Regions from separate parts of the Arthrobacter sp. Y3223065 genome, predicted to be linked through region 1. Evidence: predicted binding sites of a transcription regulator. Region 1 holds the regulator's gene; the other holds the start of a gene.

Region 1 (3,466 bases):
ATCACGCCATGCTGGCCATCAACGCCTTCGAAGGCGTGGCCGTGCTCCCGGACTACGATGTGGTGGTCATCGACGAGGCCCATGAGCTGCAGGACCGCGTCACCAGCGCCGTCGCGGGGCAACTCTCCGCTGCCATGGTCCGCACCGCCGCCTCCACGGCGCGCAAGCACACGGGGATCAGCGTGGAACCGCTGAACTCCGCGGCCGACGCCCTGGAGGACGTCCTGCAGTCGGTGCCGACCGGGCTGTTGGCGGCCGGCCTCCGCGAGGAGCATGAATTGGTGCTCACGCAACTGCGGGAAGCCGCCCGTACAGCGCTTTCCGATTCCAAGCCGGAGGGTGCGGGGGCAGCGGACGGCGGCCGGCAGATGGCGCGGTCACGGCTCTCTGCCGTGCTGGAGCTGGCTGAACGGCTGCTGTCCGCGCCCGACTCCCGGGAGGTCATCTGGGCGACCCGTCCCAGTACTTATGGCGAGACCGGCGACTACGCCGCCAATGACGACCAGCCGGCAACGCTGAACATAGCGCCGCTCTCCGTGGCGTCCCGGCTGCGCGAAGGCCTGTTCGACGAACACACGGTGGTGCTCACCTCGGCAACATTGTCCGTCGGGGGAACCTTCGACGCAGTAGCCGGGTCACTCGGACTGCTGGGAGCAGGCGCGCCGGCCTATTCCAGCGTTGATGTGGGCAGCCCCTTCGATTACCCCCGGCAGGGCGTGCTGTACGTGGCGTCACATCTGCCCAAGCCAGGCCGGGGCACCAGCCCCGAGCAGCTTGCTGAACTGGAGGAGCTCCTGCTGGCCTCGCGCGGCGGCGCCCTGGGCTTGTTTTCTTCGCGGCGTGCGGCAGAAGAAGCTGCAGCGGAGATGCGCGAGCGCACCGACCTGACCATCCTGTGCCAAGGAGAATCATCGATGTCGGCACTGGTCCGCCAATTCGCCGAGGAACCGGACGCATGCCTGTTTGGCACCATGACGCTCTGGCAGGGCGTCGACGTTCCCGGTGCAGCGTGCCGGCTCGTGGTCATCGACCGGATTCCGTTCCCCCGGCCGGACGACCCGCTCACGACCGCCCGAACCCGGTCCGTGGCGCAGGCCGGGGGAAACGGTTTCATGACCGTTTCGGCGACCCATGCGGCTGTGCGGCTGGCGCAGGGGGCAGGCAGGCTGATCCGCGCCTCCAATGACCGGGGAGTTGTGGCCGTGCTGGACTCACGGCTGGCGACAGCACGCTACGGGGGCTTCCTGCGCAGCGCCCTGCCGCCCTTCTGGAGCACCAAGGACGGCGCCATGGCACGTCAGATCCTGGAGAGGCTGGCTGCTGCCGCTGCCTGAACGGGCCGTGGCAGCAGCCACGCGGGAGCGGTCGTCCGCCCGCAAACCGGGCACGGGCGAAGTCTCCCGCTGACCGGCAGAGGGGGAACTGAGTAGCTTGCGGCGGGTCAGAGGGCCCGCATCACCGAGACAACCTTGCCCATGATGGTTGCGTGGTCTCCCAGAATCGGTTCGTACTGGGTGTTCTGCGGCAGCAGCCAGGTGTGTCCGTCGCGCTGCCGGAAGGTCTTGACCGTGGCTTCGTCGTCGAGCAGCGCCGCCACGATGTCGCCGTTCTCGGCCGTGTGCTGCTGGCGCACCACTACCCAGTCGCCGTCACAGATAGCCGCATCGATCATTGAATCGCCCGAAACCCTGAGCATGAACAACTCGCCGTGGCCCACGAGCTGACGAGGCAGGGGCATGACGTCCTCGACCGCCTGATCCGCCAGGATCGGCCCGCCTGCCGCGATCCGTCCCACCAGCGGCACCATCGCCGTGTCGGACGACGTGGTGAGTTCAGATACTGCAACGCCGCTGGAGCTGCGCAGCTGCTGCGGTTCATCGACTCCGACGATTTCCACACCCCCGTGCTCGAGTGTCAGCGGAGTCAGGATTTCCATCGCACGGGGACGCTTAGGGTCGCGCCTGATGTAGCCCATCTTCTCGAGTTGGGCCAGCTGATGCGTGACGCTGGACAGGCTCGCCAAGCCGACGGTGTCACCAATCTCGCGCATCGACGGAGGGTATCCGTTGGACATGACGGATCGCTGGATCGTCTCCAGGATCTTCTTCTGCCGCGGCGTCAGGCTGCGTCCCACTTTGACGGGTCGGCCGCGTCGCCTGGCTCCGGCTTTGGTGGTGCTCTCTTCGGACATATCCGGCCCCGGTCTCCCGTAGTGGTCCACGCGCCGGTGCTGCGGTAGCGGAACCGCGCATGGATTGTTGTCTCGGCTGTTTTGTCGGTGGCGGCTGGTGCACTGCTCTTACCGCCGCTTGACGCTTCCAACGCTAGGCGAGGCGGTGGTGAATTTCAAACATTTGTTCGACTGAGTCTCGACAATGTTCGATCACCAGTGCTAGAACTGTAGGAGAGACGTTCGAAGATATATTCGAACGCGACAGCCAGACGATCGAAACCAGCCGAAATAGATCGAAAATCGGAAAGGTGACACCATGTCCGCCCAGCTCGCACCGCAGGCCGCCGGCGTCCGTACCAGCACCAACCTCCGGCTGACCCGCAGAGGCCGTTTGTTGCTGATTGGCCTGCCGCTGATGCTGGCCGCGGCCGCCGCCCTGACCTTGATCGGTTTCTTCACGGCGCCGGCAATGGCCGCCGCCGGGGGGCTGGGGCCGGGGCCGGCGTCAACTGTCACGGTTGGCAGCGGCCAGACGCTGTGGGACGTGGCGGTACGGTCCGCCCCCGACCGCAACCCTCACGATGTCATTTTCGAGATCGCGCAATTGAACGGCCTCCAGGGAGACATCGTCCATGCCGGCCAGCAGCTGCTGGTCCCGTCCGCGCGCTGAGGCAGCCGTAACATGAGCTGCTTCGGCCCGCCCGATTCCTGCCCCGGGCGGGCCGAAGCTTAAACTGGACCGGTGAGTGAGCAGTTAGAACGCCTGAACCGCCTGCCGTTGCGGGACAATCTTCGGGGCTTGGAGCCCTATGGTGCGCCCCAGTTGGAGGTTCCCGTCCTCCTGAATGTCAACGAAAACACCCACGGACTGCCCGACGCCGTCCGTCAGGCCATCGTCTCGGCCGTTAGCGACGCGGCCGCGGGCCTGAACCGGTATCCGGATCGCGAGTTCACGAAGTTGAGAACGGCACTGGCCCGCTACTTGGGGCACGGCCTCACCGCAGGGAACATCTGGGCTGCCAACGGATCGAATGAAGTCCTGCAGCAAATCCTCCAGGCCTTCGGCGGCCCCGGCCGTACCCTGCTGAGCTTCCCGCCCACCTATTCGATGTACCCGCTGCTGGCCAGCGGGACGGACACGGATTATGTGGCTGTTCCGCGGGGGGCAGACTTCACATTGTCGCCGGACGCTGCCGCCGCTGCCGTGGCCGACTCCGCCGCAAACGTCGTCGTTCTTTGTTCGCCCAACAACCCGACGGGAACCGCCCTGGGCCTCGACGTCGTGGAGGCCGC
Region 2 (3,466 bases), on a different contig from region 1:
GGTGCCATCGCCGATCGCGCCAAGTTCAGTGCCTGGGCGGTCTTCGTACCGGTCTGGGTCACTTTGGTTTACTGCCCGCTGGCCTTCATGGTCTGGGGCGGCGGATTGCTTGGCGCCGAGGGGGTCATCGGTGCCTGGGCGGGCGAGGCGATCGATTTCGCCGGCGGCACGGTGGTGCATATCAACGCCGGTGTCGCCGGCCTGGTCCTGGCCCTGATCCTGGGCAAGCGCAAGGGCTTCGGCAAGGACCCGGCACAGCGCCCGCACAACATTCCGCTGGTGATGATCGGTGCCGCCCTGCTGTGGTTCGGCTGGTTCGGGTTCAACGGGGGAGCGGCGGGCACGGCGGAGGAAGCCGGCCTGATCTGGGTCAACACCATGGTCGCCCCGGCGGCGGCCATCGCGGGCTGGCTGGTGACCGAGCGCCTCCGCGACGGCCGTCCCACCTCCCTCGGGGCGGCTTCGGGCGTTGTCGCGGGGCTGGTGGCGATCACGCCGGCCTGCGCCAATGTTTCCCCCGTGGGGGCGGTGGGCCTGGGCCTGGTGGCCGGAGTGCTGGCCGCGCTGGCGGTCGGGCTGAAGTACAGGCTGGGCTACGACGACTCGCTGGATGTGGTGGGCGTCCACCTGGTCGCCGGGCTGGTCGGAACGCTGGCCCTGGGCTTCATCGCCCTGCCGGTCGAGGGTGCAGGCGGCGGCCTCTTCTACGGCGGCGGTGCCGCCCAACTGGGGGCGCAGTCCGTGGCGGCGGCGGTCTCCATGCTGTTCTGTGGCGTGATGACAGTGATCATCGGCTTGGCGATCCACAAAACCCTTGGCTTCCGGGTGACCGAAGAGGATGAGGTCGCCGGCGTGGACCTCGCCCAGCACGCCGAATCCGCCTACGAATTTGGCGGCCTGGGCACCGGCGGAACCTTCATCCCGCACCCGGCAACCGACCCCAGCGCCCGCAGCACGATCAAGGAAGAGGTCAGCGCATGAAACTCGTCACCGCCATCATCCGGCCGGAAAAGCTGGACGCAGTCCGCAACAGCTTGGAAAGCTACGGAGTCCAAGGGCTGACCGTCAGCCAGGCCAGCGGGTACGGGCGCCAACGCGGTCACACCGAGGTCTACCGCGGCGCCGAATACACCGTGGACCTGCTGCCCAAGGTCCGCGTCGAGGTCCTCGTGGCGGACGACCTGGCCGAAGACATCGTCGACGTCCTCGTGGCCACGGCCAACACCGGCCGCGCGGGCGACGGCAAGGTCTGGCTGGTGGATGTGCAGGAAGCGGTCCGCGTCCGCACCGGCGAACGCGGCGAGGCAGCCATCTGAGACTTCGAACCCACCATGATGAACCCTTCCGGCACCGTCATCTCCTGGCGGTGCCGTAAGGGTTCCGTTGTCCTGCTGATAACGACGGCGGCGCTCGGTTCTGTCCTCCGCTCGCCTCCGTCCTCAGCGGCGCCCCTCGGCACCGGGGGAACGGCGTCGGGACTGCACAGGGCGGCACCGGGGCGGCAGGGGCGGCCTAGTCGGAGTTCGGCTGCGCCACTAGGATGGCGCCACGGCAGGCACCATGTGGGAGGGAACCTATGCAGTCCACACCAGTCCAGAAAGCCGCACGGATCTCAGCCATCGTTCTAGCCGTCCTGGCAGTCCTTGGCTTCATCCCCGGCATAACAGCTGACTATGACCAGCTCGGTATCACAGGAAACGGGCCGGACGCCCAGCTCTTCGGGCTGTTGGCCATCTCGGTTTTACACAACGTGTTGCTGCTGCTTTTCGCGGCCTTGCTCCTGGTCGCGGCAAAGCGGGCCGGTGCTGCCAAAGTCACCTTCATGGCACTGGGGCTGTTTAACCTGTTGGCCGCCCTGTACGGCCTGATCAACGCCCGCTACGAATCGGAGACGTGGGTTCCGGCGGGGGCTAGTGACAACTGGTTCCATTTAGTGCTCGGCGCAGTGCTGTTCTTCCTCGGTCTGCTCAGAGGCCCGGTGGTGATTGGAAGGCCGAGGTCCGGGTAGGAAGCCCGCCAATGTCATGGCGAGGTTCCTAACGGCCCGGCTGGTACAGCCTGCCCTACGACTCGTCCTCCACAAGCCCACGACGGCCGGCGGTCATCCCCATACATCGAACTTTCGTTCTAGTCGAGGCTCGTGCTGCGTAGCGTTGAAGTATGGCAGCCGAACCGTTGGACGAGGCACAGGATCCGGAGGAATTCTCCGGCACCCCTGCCGTGCCCGACGACGGTGCCGCTGCGGTTTCGGTACCGGACCGGCAGGTTTGGGCGGAGGATTGGCAGGAACTGGGGCCGGCGGAACTGGCCGGCCTGCTCGCGGGCACCGACCCGGCTACCTTGGACGACTGGTCGACCCTCGACTACCTCCAGGCGGTGCGCAAACACGAGGCCTGGACCCAGTCCCGCCGGCTGCGGGCCGTGCACCGTATGGCGGTGCTCCGCCCGGCCACCGGCGCCGACGCCGGGGCACCGGACGGGATCTGCCGGCACGCCGCCCACGAGCTCGCGCCCATCCTGGCCGTGCCCCGCCAGCGCGCGGCAGCGGAACTGGCCGACGCCCACCAGATCGCCACCTGCCTGCCCGCCACCCTCGCCGCCCTCGACCACGGCGACCTCGACCTGGACCGCGCCACCGCCATCGCCCGCAAAGGCGCCGGCCTGCCGTCCGAGGTCTTGGCAGGGTACGAAGCCAAGGTTGTTCCCGGCGCCGGGACCATCACCCTGGAATCCGTCCAGGCCCGGGCCCGCACCGCCCGCGACCGGCTGCACCCCGAACCCCTCGAAACCCGGCACAAAGCAGCGATGGAACGCCGCACAGTCCAGTACCAGCCCCAGGACGACGGGATGGCCGAGCTCTACATCCGCACCAGCGCGGACAAAGCCCTGCTCGCCTACAACCTGATACAGGCCTACGCCCGCAAACTGCAGACCGCCGACGAAACCCGCACCCTGGGCCAACTCCGCGCCGATGTGTTCACCGACATGCTTCTCCGCTACCCCGACCGCGCCTACCAACCCGCCACAACCACCGGAACTGCCGCCCGCGAAACGGCCACCAACCAGGCGGCAACCGGCCCGGGATTGGCGACCGACTCCGGAACGGCGGCCGGGTCCGGGACGGGAGCCGCAGCAGCAGCCACCGGAACGGCAAAACAGGGACCCTGCACCTGCGGGGGCGGGAACGTGACCGCGTCTGTCGCCGTGACTGCGCCCCTTGCCACCTTGCTGCGGCTTACCGAAGAACCTGGCGACCTCACCGGCTACGGGCCCGTCCCGCCGGGTATGACCCGCGATCTCGCAGCCCTGGCCAAATCCTGGCTGCCCGTGCTCACCGACGACCACGGCCAAGCCATCGCCGCCGCCAAAGACCTGCGCCACCCGCCCGAATGGCTCAAACGCCTCGTCCGGCTGCGCGACCGCCACTGCCGCGACTACGGCTGCACCGTCCCCGCCGACCACTGCG

Evidence for each region. The regulator LexA, encoded in region 1, represses DNA repair genes until DNA is damaged. The targets are predictions, from matches to a motif close to TCGAACANNTGTTCGA.
Region 2: AC5RUK_RS01565 (HNH endonuclease signature motif containing protein) is a predicted target of LexA. The motif match lies at 2,115-2,130, and genes of this name have one in related genera.

The regions. Positions count from the first base shown of each region.
Region 1 is NZ_JBNHGC010000004.1:30,963-34,428, reverse strand. Features, by position in the region: gene AC5RUK_RS11930 (ATP-dependent DNA helicase) at 1-1,334, shown strand, start outside; gene lexA (transcriptional repressor LexA) at 1,442-2,191, opposite strand; gene AC5RUK_RS11920 (LysM peptidoglycan-binding domain-containing protein) at 2,490-2,843, shown strand; gene AC5RUK_RS11915 (histidinol-phosphate transaminase) at 2,916-3,466, shown strand, end outside.
Region 2 is NZ_JBNHGC010000001.1:343,904-347,369, forward strand. Features, by position in the region: gene AC5RUK_RS01550 (ammonium transporter) at 1-981, shown strand, start outside; gene AC5RUK_RS01555 (P-II family nitrogen regulator) at 978-1,316, shown strand; gene AC5RUK_RS01560 (DUF4383 domain-containing protein) at 1,577-2,008, shown strand; gene AC5RUK_RS01565 (HNH endonuclease signature motif containing protein) at 2,161-3,466, shown strand, end outside.